DNA from 3 places in the Salibacterium sp. K-3 genome. Region 3 is predicted to be linked to each of the others. Evidence: predicted binding sites of a transcription regulator. Region 3 holds the regulator's gene; each other region holds the start of a gene.

Region 1 (3,278 bases), on a different contig from region 3:
GATCAGAATAATCGAGATACTTCCCGGAACAAGAAGTGCTGTGCCGTAATAATACGCCGTATCTGGAAAAAAACCGATAATCCCGACGAAAAAGAAAACGAGAAAGACGTTTGTCACTTCCCATACCGGGGACAGATAGCGCTGAATCAGTTTGTTCACCTGGTAGTTCTGGTGGGACACCTTGTTGTAAAAATGGAAGAAGCCGGCTCCAAAATCAACCGAGGCTACGATTAAGTAGCCGTAAAGGAAAAACCAGAGCACGGTAATACCGAGAATTTCATAAGTCATGACGAGTCCCCCCGTTCTTCAATACCGCGGTGCTCAAGCTCATGAGCGACCGGATTGTTTTTGAACATTTTGCGGAGGACGATCGCACTGGAGGTACCGAGTACCGCATACAGGCCGATGAACAGGTAGAGCATGGCATCGACGTGTTCGGAAGTGGTGGCCCCTTCCGGTGTCCGCATAATGTCGTACAGAATCCACGGCTGCCGTCCGATTTCAGCAAACACCCAGCCGAATTCTATCGCAAGAATCGATAACGGGCCGCCGGCGGCAATCCCCCACAACACCACTTTATGATGCATCCAGTCCGGTTTTTTCCAGCTGAGCAGCAGATATAAAAGCGAAATAAAAGCAAGATACATACCGATAAAGACCATGCTGTCAAAAAAGTAATGCACAATAAGCGGAGCGGTGTCTTCTTCCGGAAACTCCTCCAGCCCCGTTACTTCTGCCGACGGATTTCCGTGTGCCAGAATGCTGAGAGCGTATGGAATTTCAAGTGCATAGCTCACCTCTCCGTTTTCGTTCAGCATACCGCCCACAACAAGCGGTGCCTCTTCTTCGGTCTCAAAGTGCCATTCCGCAGCAGCGAGTTTTTCCGGCTGATATTCAGCCAGATATTTGCCGGACAAATCTCCAATGATGACGGTCCCGATGGAGAAAATGAAGGCTGCCATCATCGTTAAGCGGAGCGCTTTTTTATGATAGACGTGATGATCGCCTTTCAGCATTTTCACCGCGCCGATCATACCGAGGACAAACGCGGATGTGAGATAACAGGTGACGATCACATGGGCGGTCTTGGTCGGCGTTGCTGGATTAAACATCGCGGCAATCGGATTGATGTCGGTAATAACGCCGTCCACCAGCTCAAACCCTTGCGGCGCATTCATGAAAGCATTGACGGTCGTGATGAAAAAAGCGGAAAAGGAAGCGCCGAGAACGACCGGGATCATGAGAAGAAAGTGGCGCATCCTGCTTTTGAACCGATCCCACGTGTACAGGTAGATGCCAAGAAAAATGGCTTCAAAGAAAAAAGCAAATACTTCCATGAAAAGCGGGAGCGAAATCGTCTGACCGGCAAGCTGCATGAAATTCGGCCACAACAGATTCAGCTGAAGCCCGATGGCGGTACCGGTCACCACTCCGACAGCTACCGTTACCACAAAACCGCGGGCCCAACGCCTGGCGAGCAGTCTGTAATGTTCATCGTTCCTGCGTATGCCCATCCATTCGGCGAAAGCTATCATTAACGGCACGCCGACGCCGATCGTGGCAAAAATAATATGAAAGCCGAGGGTCAGACCTGTCAGCATGCGGCTGAACGTGGCTGCATCATATTCCATAAACATGAGGCATTCTCCTCTCTAAGCCTGTCTATATCCTTCCCTTTAAAAAGGGACACTAAAATCTTTATTTCCTTTTGCTGTTCACCTGTTTTATTATGTGAAATATATCACAAATGAAATGCGAAAGAAAGATAGAAGAAGTGACAATCCAAAGAAAAGAGACGATTCTCGTTTACTGTTTGATATGATAAGATATAGTGGTGGTTATGTGTTATATGGGAAAAGAACATAAACTGTAGAACAACTGATTATATATACAATACGGACGGAAGTTATCATAAGAATAGGAGCGTTATAGCTGTGAACATAGATATAGAGGGAGTGAAAGTGGGGTACCACGTTTCCGGCGAAGGAGCGGACGTTGTTCTTCTGCATGGCTGGGGAGCTGACAGGAACGCTTTCGCGCCGGTTCATCAATCCCTGGAAAAGCATTTCAGAGTGTGGTCCCTTGATTTTCCAGGGTTCGGAGACAGTGAGGAGCCCCCGGAACCCTGGGACGTCGGCGATTACACCAGGATGCTCGGGGCCTTTCTGGAGAAGGCACATATTGACCGGCCGACCTTAATCGGACATTCCTTCGGCGGAAGGGTGTCGATCAAGTATGCATCCGCCAACCCGGTGCATAAAGTTATTCTTGTAGACAGCGCCGGTATTAAGCCTAAGAGGAAATGGCAGTATTATGTTAAAGTCTACACGTACAAGGCATTCAAAAAAATACTGGATCTGCCGGTTCTCAACCGGTATAAAGAAAATATTCTCACAAAAGTAAAAGGAAAGCTCGGTTCCACAGACTATAAAAATGTTTCCGGAACGATGCAGCAGACGATGGTCAAAGTCGTCAATGAAGATCTGCGCCATCATCTTCCCAATATACAGGCGCCGACACTGCTTGTATGGGGAGAGAAGGATGAAGCCACTCCGGTGGAAGATGCCCGCCTGATGGAAGGCATGATTCCGGATGCAGGTCTGGCAGTTTTGGAAAACGCAGGTCATTATTCATATCTTGATAAGCGACAGCAGTTTTTGTTGGTAATCGATTCTTTCCTTCAACAAGACAAGGGGGAGAGGAATTCATGACAGGCGTATTCATTCTATTATTTCTCGCAGCCTGGGGCTGGTATACAGCACGGATCGTAAACACAAGCACACATATGCTGCAGCTGAATGCCTACCGGACGGAACGGTACTGGAACTGGACCATGTCTCACACTTCCAGAGCCTTTCCGATACAGAGCTTCCTGCCGGTTCTTGCCTTTCTTCCTTTGATTTTCGGAAATGAAACGGCAGCTTTGACGGCGGGGACTCTTATTTTTGCGCTTGCAGCGTATTTCATGCCGGAAGAGCAGGAAAAAAAGAAACTGGTGTTTACCGCCAGAGTAAAACGTCTTCTGGTCACGAGCGGGGTGCTTTTTGCTTTAACCGCACTGGCAGGCATTATTACAGGAACAGGGGAAGAAAGCAGCATTGGGTGGTTTCTTCTGTTTGTGACGGCTTCGTCGATTCTTGCTTATTTCTATACGCTGGCTGCCAATGTCATCAACTGGCCGATTGAAAAGCAGATCAGCCAGTATTATTACCACGATGCAGAAAAGATCGTTAAGCAGATGAACAACCTGGAAGTGATCGGAGTAACAGGCAGTTACG
Region 2 (3,278 bases), on a different contig from region 3:
GCTGTCTCTTTCAGACGTTCCGCTTCGGCCCTTGACTGGGCAATGATATCCTCACCCTGTTTTTCACTAGTTTTCTTTGCGTTTTCGATAATGGTCTGTGCTTCTTCGCGCGCACGTTCCACTTCCAAACGCTGTTCTTCGACATACTGTTCCGCTTCTTTACGGTGTTTTTCAGCATTTTCTATTTCAGAGGAAATATGTTCTTCCCGCTCTTTCATCATGTTCATGATCGGTCCCCACGCGTACCGGCGGAGGATCAAGAGAAGGATAATGAATGTAACCAGCGAGAATACAACGTCTCCCCAATAAATGACCTCTGGCACAGAATTCACTCCTTTCGGTTATTCTACAAAAGGAATGGCGAAGCGTGGTTCTACGGACTTCGCCATTGGCATTAACGATTGGACGGTGCCGCTTCTAGCCTTGTCCCAGTGTAATGAACGCGATAACGATTGCGATGATCGGAAGGGCCTCAACCAGGGCGATACCGATAAACATAAGTGTCTGCAGTGTTCCTTTAAGTTCCGGCTGACGGGCTACCCCTTCCAATGTACCTTTTACGATCAAACCGTTACCAATACCTGCGCCGATTGCTCCCAAACCTGCTGCAATTGCTGCTGCTAATAATCCCATTAAAATATCCTCCCTTAAATATAATTAAATGATTGTGCCGAGCATGGTTAGTGTTCATCTGAAACTTTGTGCGAGAGATAGACCATCGTAAGCATTAAAAAGATAAAGGCCTGGATGGCACCGATAAATATACTGAATGCCTGCCACGCAATCATAGGAAGCCCTGCGCCAAATGCACCGAGAAGACTGGCTCCCCCTACACCTGTCAGCAATGTCAAAAGGATCTCTTTTGCATACAGGTTCCCGAAAAGACGCATTCCCAGCGTCAGTGTGTTCGCGAACTCTTCCAGAATATTAAGTGGTAAAAGAAACGGCACGGGTCTTAGATAATCTTTGCCGTATTCTTTCATGCCTTTCATTTTCATGCCGTAAAAGTGAGTAAGAACGATGACCATCACAGCGAACGTCATGGTAATCACCGGATCTGCTGTCGGTGACTTCCACCATAATTCATGCGTTTCCGGGTTTACGTACATAAACGGAATACCAAGCATGTTCGCTACAAAAATCAGTAAAAATATTGTGATTCCGAGTCCGAAAAACCGTTCCCCGGTTTTCCAGTCCATGGTGCTGTTCACGGTGTTCTTAACAAAGTCGATGACCCATTCAAATGCATTTTGCATGCCGGATGGCTTCATCTTCAGGTTCCTGGCGCTGAAAAAGCCGATGCAGAAGACAATAAGCGAAGCTATTGTCAGCATAAGAACGTTCGACAAGTTAATGTGAAACCCTGTAATCCCAAACAGGTCATAGACGATTGGAGATTCATGGTTCATTAAATCTTCCCCCCCTTACTGTATACTAGACTGCTGATTTCCTGCCCTGTTGCCGCTTCTTCGCTCTTTGTTTCCATGCCCGCTGCCAAAAGACCCGGCCTGTCAGACCGCCTTTTTTTTAAACAAGGAGTGAAGAAGAATCATAATGTAAGGTGTCATTATGCCGGTAACAAGTCCCACCAGGTGGAATTGTTCAGGAAAGCGCAGAAAAAGGACTGCTGCGAGCGCCCCGGTAGCCAGTCGTGCTGCCATGCCCGTTGTAAAAGCTTTTCTCTCCTGTACGGCCGCGTCTCCGATTCTTTTGACATCCCGGTACATGCTCCAGACATTAAAAAGGCCGGCGGCAACACCGAGGATGGCACTTAAAAAAAACACGCTGTACGGGGTGAATCCCCATCCAAGCACATACAAAGCTGATACATACAAGGACAGCTGGACACAGCGTCTCGCCTCTGCTGCAAAAGTCTGCTTCATTTCCGGTCGTCCCCGTTCCCAAGATATCGACTGAGCAGACGGACCAGTCCGTATATTCCGGCGGCCATTCCTGTCAGAAGACCGATGAGCATAATAAAAGGGGACGTCCCCAATTTGTCATCGAGCCATCTTCCTGCGAAAAAGCCGATTAACAGGGGTCCGACTAAATAAGAGAGTACGGCTGATGTTAAAGCCGCAGACTGGAATGGTTTTGAAGGCTTCTCTTTGTCCGCCATGTCACCCTCCATTCACGGTAGTTCAGGGCTCCGCCGAAAAAAGGACGGCGCTTTTAGGATGGAGCTGGCAGCCTGAATCTTTCTGCTGATTCTACAGAAATCGATCCCGGCCTGTCATTTGATCCCATCATTCAACAGCCGTCACCGAAATATGTAAACCCTCTCACATACCCTTTGTCATCGTACAATAGAGGACCCCTTCTGTCAATCCTCCACCTTGAAAAATTCCTTGTCACAACAGGGTTTTTCCCGATTTTTCTTTTGTGTCAATTAAGTGACAATTCCGGCATTGAAAAAGAGGACTGCCGCCGGATCTATCTGTTGGTTCGGCAGTCCTGTTATGCCTTGATTCATGTCCGTGGTTCAGCCGGCTGTTCCACTCTTTTCTGCTCCAGGTGAACGATGGTTTCCAGCGTCTCTTCTTTTGTTCCGGATGCTGCGTGAATGACGGCGCGGTACACTCCCGGTGACACCGGGAGGTCCTCCTGCTCCAGTGTTTTTCGGAACAGACCGGCTTCGACATTCTCCTGTTCGTCAAGGACGCCCAGAAAAGCGAAGGTATCTGGATCATAAAGTCTGATCTGAAACGTATCAGCGCCGCCCGGCATATATACTTCATACCGAAAGCCGTCTTTCCCCGGATCCGGCTGTAGTTCAAACGCACTGATTCTCGGGTATTCCGGTTCGTTTATAAACAGCAGATAAGGCAGAGTGACCGGCTGCGTTCCTCCTTTTACCGTGATGGTGCCGTGAAGTTCCTCCGCTTCCACTGCACCAGGTGCCAGCTCCGCCCGAACCATCACTTCTTCTGCTTCACCGGGTGGTACGACAATCGAATCCGGCATCTGCCAGTGAAGACCGAAAAATGGTTCGCTGTCAGCCTGAAATGTATACGTACGGGGGCGTTTTGAGTGATTTTCCACCCGGATTGTCTGCTCATAAAGAGGATTGGATCCGCTGACAGAACGGGAACCGAGAGACAGCGTTCCCGGGCTTACGATCGTTTCGGTCTGCAGTGCTTTGGCGATATCGACCCGGCCCGCTCCCTGGACGAACGGCGGATACGTACTGCCTGTATCATCGGTGAGCGAAACGGCTGCGTTCATCAGCGCCGCCTTGATCTGCTCCGGCGTCCAGTCCGGCCGGGCCTGCTTTAAAA
Region 3 (3,278 bases):
GACTTTTCCCCGCCGCTCAGGCTGGAAACCGGCTTGAGTACATCTTCCCCGGTAAAGAGGAAGTTGCCGAGGACGGTGCGGATGTCCTTTTCCGGGGTGAGGGGATACTCATCCCATAATTCATGCAGGACGTCTTTGCCGCTGTCAAGGTCCGACTGTTCCTGGTCGTAATAGCCGACCGACACTTTGCTGCCGTACTGAACAGTTCCGGAAGCGGGGGTAATCCGGCCGGCGATTGCTTTCAGCAGTGTTGTTTTACCGATGCCGTTCGGACCGATGAGGGCGATGCTTTCCTGTTTTTTGACAGAAAGGTTCAAATCCCGGATCACCGGGTTGTCCTGTTCATAAAACACGTTCAGGTCGTAAATATTCAGTACTTCATTGCCGCTCTGCCGGTCGATATCAAACGAAAACCTCGCTGATTTTTCATCTCCCTGCGGTTTCTCTTTGATCTCCATCTTCTCGAGTTTCTTGCGGCGGCTCTGAGCCCGTTTGGAGGTGGCATCGCGGACGATGTTTTTGGCGATGAAATCTTCTAGTTCGGCGATTTCTTTCTGCTGCTTTTCGTATTCTCTGAGCTCCTGTTCGTAACGCTCCGCCTTCTTCTCCAGGTAGGTGCTGTAATTGCCGTAATAGAGGGAGGCCTTCGCACGCGAGATTTCATAGACTTTGGAAACGATATGGTCGAGAAAGTAGCGGTCGTGGGAGACGATCAGCACGGCACCTTCATAATTGGACAAAAAGTTTTCCAGCCAGCCGAGCGTGTCGATATCGAGATGGTTTGTCGGTTCGTCGAGAACGAGCACGTCCGGTTTGGACAGCAGGAGTCTCCCGAGAGCGAGTCTCGTTTTCTGTCCGCCGCTTAATGAAGTAATCGGGGTGCTGTAATCGAAGCTGTCAAATTTCAGTCCTGCCAGGATGCCGCGGATGTCTGCTTCGTACTGGTAGCCCCCGCGTTCGTGAAACTCATATTGAAGGTTATCATATTCTTTCAGTGTTTTTTCGTATTTTTCTTCGTCATTATATATATCCGGGTCGGCGATTCTGGCCTCGAGCACGCGCAGCTGCTGCTCCATCTCCCGGAGTTCGTCGAATACCGCCAGCATTTCGTCCCAGATGGTCCGTTCCGAAACCAGGCCGGTATGCTGGTCAAGATAACCGATGCGGGCTCCCTTTGGCGTGATCACCTCTCCGGCATCGTACGGAAGTTCCCCTGCTATGATTTTCAGAAGCGTGGATTTGCCGGACCCGTTTCGGCCGACAAGCGCGGCTCGCTCGTTTTTCTTGATTTCCAGTTTGACATTGTCCAGAATCGTCTCGACACCGTAGGATTTCGTTATATTCGAACATTGAAGCACAATCATTATCGTTCATCCTTTGTTAAAAACTCTTCCCTTGCAAGTGTATCGTAATTTTTATGAAAACGCGAAATACTTACGATATGTCAAAATCATGAACAGGCGTATCAGTCAGCCTATCCTGTTACATATTTTTAAGAATTAGTGTACAATAGGGAAGAAGTGCAGACTGTTCAGGTCTGCTGTTTATGACGAAGGCACGGCGTGTCATGTTATACTGGACAGGAGACCATGGAAGGAATAGTTGGAGGCTGCCATGAACATAGACCAGCAGAAGATACCGCAGGCAACCGCCAAACGGCTGCCGCTTTATTACAGGTTTCTGGAAAACCTTCATAAATCGGGGAAACAACGCGTGTCATCGACAGAACTGAGCGAGGCGGTGAAAGTCGATTCCGCGACGATCCGCCGCGATTTTTCCTATTTCGGAGCGCTCGGCAAAAAAGGGTACGGATACAATGTCCAGTATCTGCTATCCTTTTTCCGCAAAACGCTGGATCAGGATGAAGTGACAAAAGTATTTCTCGTCGGAGTGGGAAACCTTGGCACCGCGCTTTTAAAATACAATTTTTCCAAAAGTGACAACACCCAGATTATCTCCGCCTTTGATGTGAATGAAGCAATCATCGGCCATGAGATCAGCGGCGTGGACATCCATCACATGGATGATCTTCCGGATGTGAAAAAGAAACGGGGCGCCTCGATCGCAATTTTGACGGTCCCTGCCTCTGCCGCCCAGGATACCGCAGAAAAGCTGGTGGATGCCGGGATTACCGGTATTCTGAATTTCACACCGGAACGGCTGACGGTACCGGAGACGATACGGGTGCATCATATTGATTTGTCGGTAGAACTGCAGACGTTGGTATACTTTCTGAAAAATTATCCTTTATAGCACATGCAGGGGGTGTTTGAACATGAATCTGGGACCTATGAGTATCGGCTTGATCGTTCTTGCTGCGCTGCTGATTTTCGGACCGAAAAAACTTCCGGAACTCGGCCGTGCCGCAGGGAACACGCTTCGTGAATTCAAGAGCGCGACCAAAGGGCTTGCCGACGATGTAGAAGAAGACGATAAAAAGAAAAACCGGCAGCAAGCAACGGATGATTCTGAAAAGTAAAGAGTAGGACGGGACAGGCATGGCGCAGAATGAAATGACTTTATATGACCACATCGGAGAGCTGCGGAAACGTATCATTATTTCAGCGGTATTTTTACTGGCCGGGTTAATCGCCGGTTTGATCATGGCTCCCGCTGTGATTACGTATCTGCAGAATGTTCCGGAAGCGGAAAACTTTCCGATGAACGTATTTAATCTGACCGATCCGATAAAACTCTACATGAATTTTGCGTTTTTCATCGGTCTGATTCTTGTGTTTCCTGTGCTCTTGTATCAGTTGTGGGCGTTTGTGTCACCGGGGCTTATGGATAAGGAAAAGAAAGTAACGCTTGCCTATATTCCAGTGGCAACTATCCTGTTTCTGGGAGGTCTTGCGTTTGCTTATTTCGTCCTTTTTCCTAATGTCATCCGGTTTTTAAGCAATCTGTCGGAACGCCTCGATTTGACAGAGCAGTACGGGGCCAATGAATATTTCGGCTTTTTGTTTCAGTTGACCATACCATTCGGCTTTTTGTTTCAGCTTCCGGTAGTCGTTATGTTTCTGACGAGGCTCGGGCTGATCACACCGGCATGGCTCCGTTACATTCGGAAATATGCCTACTTTGTCCTGCTCGTGCTGGCCGGATTCATCACGCCGCCGGACATTGTTTCCCACCTGATGGTGACGGTGCCGCTCTTTCTTCTCTACGAAGGAAGCATTGTCGTCTCACGCTTTTCCTACCGGAAAGCGCTCGAGGCGGAGCAGGAACAGGCCGGACAGGAGGACAACAACATATCGGACAGAGATAAATAAAACAGG

What was found. Region 3 encodes Rex, which represses fermentation and respiration genes when NADH is low (regulators of the CRP and FNR family bind a similar motif). Its sites were predicted from a motif close to TTGTGAAATATTTCACAA; they were not measured.
Region 1: the regulator Rex is predicted to act here: its motif matches at 1,730-1,747, upstream of ACW9JV_RS18345 (cytochrome ubiquinol oxidase subunit I).
Region 2: the regulator Rex is predicted to act here: its motif matches at 2,271-2,288, upstream of ACW9JV_RS01240 (AtpZ/AtpI family protein).

What each region holds. Positions count from the first base shown of each region.
Region 1 covers NZ_JBSVZE010000003.1:579,695-582,972, reverse strand. The annotation lists gene ACW9JV_RS18350 (cytochrome d ubiquinol oxidase subunit II) at 1-288, opposite strand, end outside; gene ACW9JV_RS18345 (cytochrome ubiquinol oxidase subunit I) at 285-1,637, opposite strand; gene ACW9JV_RS18340 (alpha/beta fold hydrolase) at 1,935-2,711, shown strand; gene ACW9JV_RS18335 (Mur ligase family protein) at 2,708-3,278, shown strand, end outside.
Region 2 covers NZ_JBSVZE010000001.1:236,759-240,036, reverse strand. The annotation lists gene atpF (F0F1 ATP synthase subunit B) at 1-323, opposite strand, end outside; gene atpE (F0F1 ATP synthase subunit C) at 418-633, opposite strand; gene atpB (F0F1 ATP synthase subunit A) at 681-1,409, opposite strand; gene ACW9JV_RS01245 (ATP synthase subunit I) at 1,512-1,883, opposite strand; gene ACW9JV_RS01240 (AtpZ/AtpI family protein) at 1,880-2,119, opposite strand; gene ACW9JV_RS01235 (S8 family serine peptidase) at 2,470-3,278, opposite strand, start outside.
Region 3 covers NZ_JBSVZE010000002.1:672,884-676,161, reverse strand. The annotation lists gene ACW9JV_RS15495 (ABC-F family ATP-binding cassette domain-containing protein) at 1-1,364, opposite strand, end outside; gene ACW9JV_RS15490 (redox-sensing transcriptional repressor Rex) at 1,615-2,253, shown strand; gene ACW9JV_RS15485 (twin-arginine translocase TatA/TatE family subunit) at 2,276-2,479, shown strand; gene tatC (twin-arginine translocase subunit TatC) at 2,499-3,272, shown strand.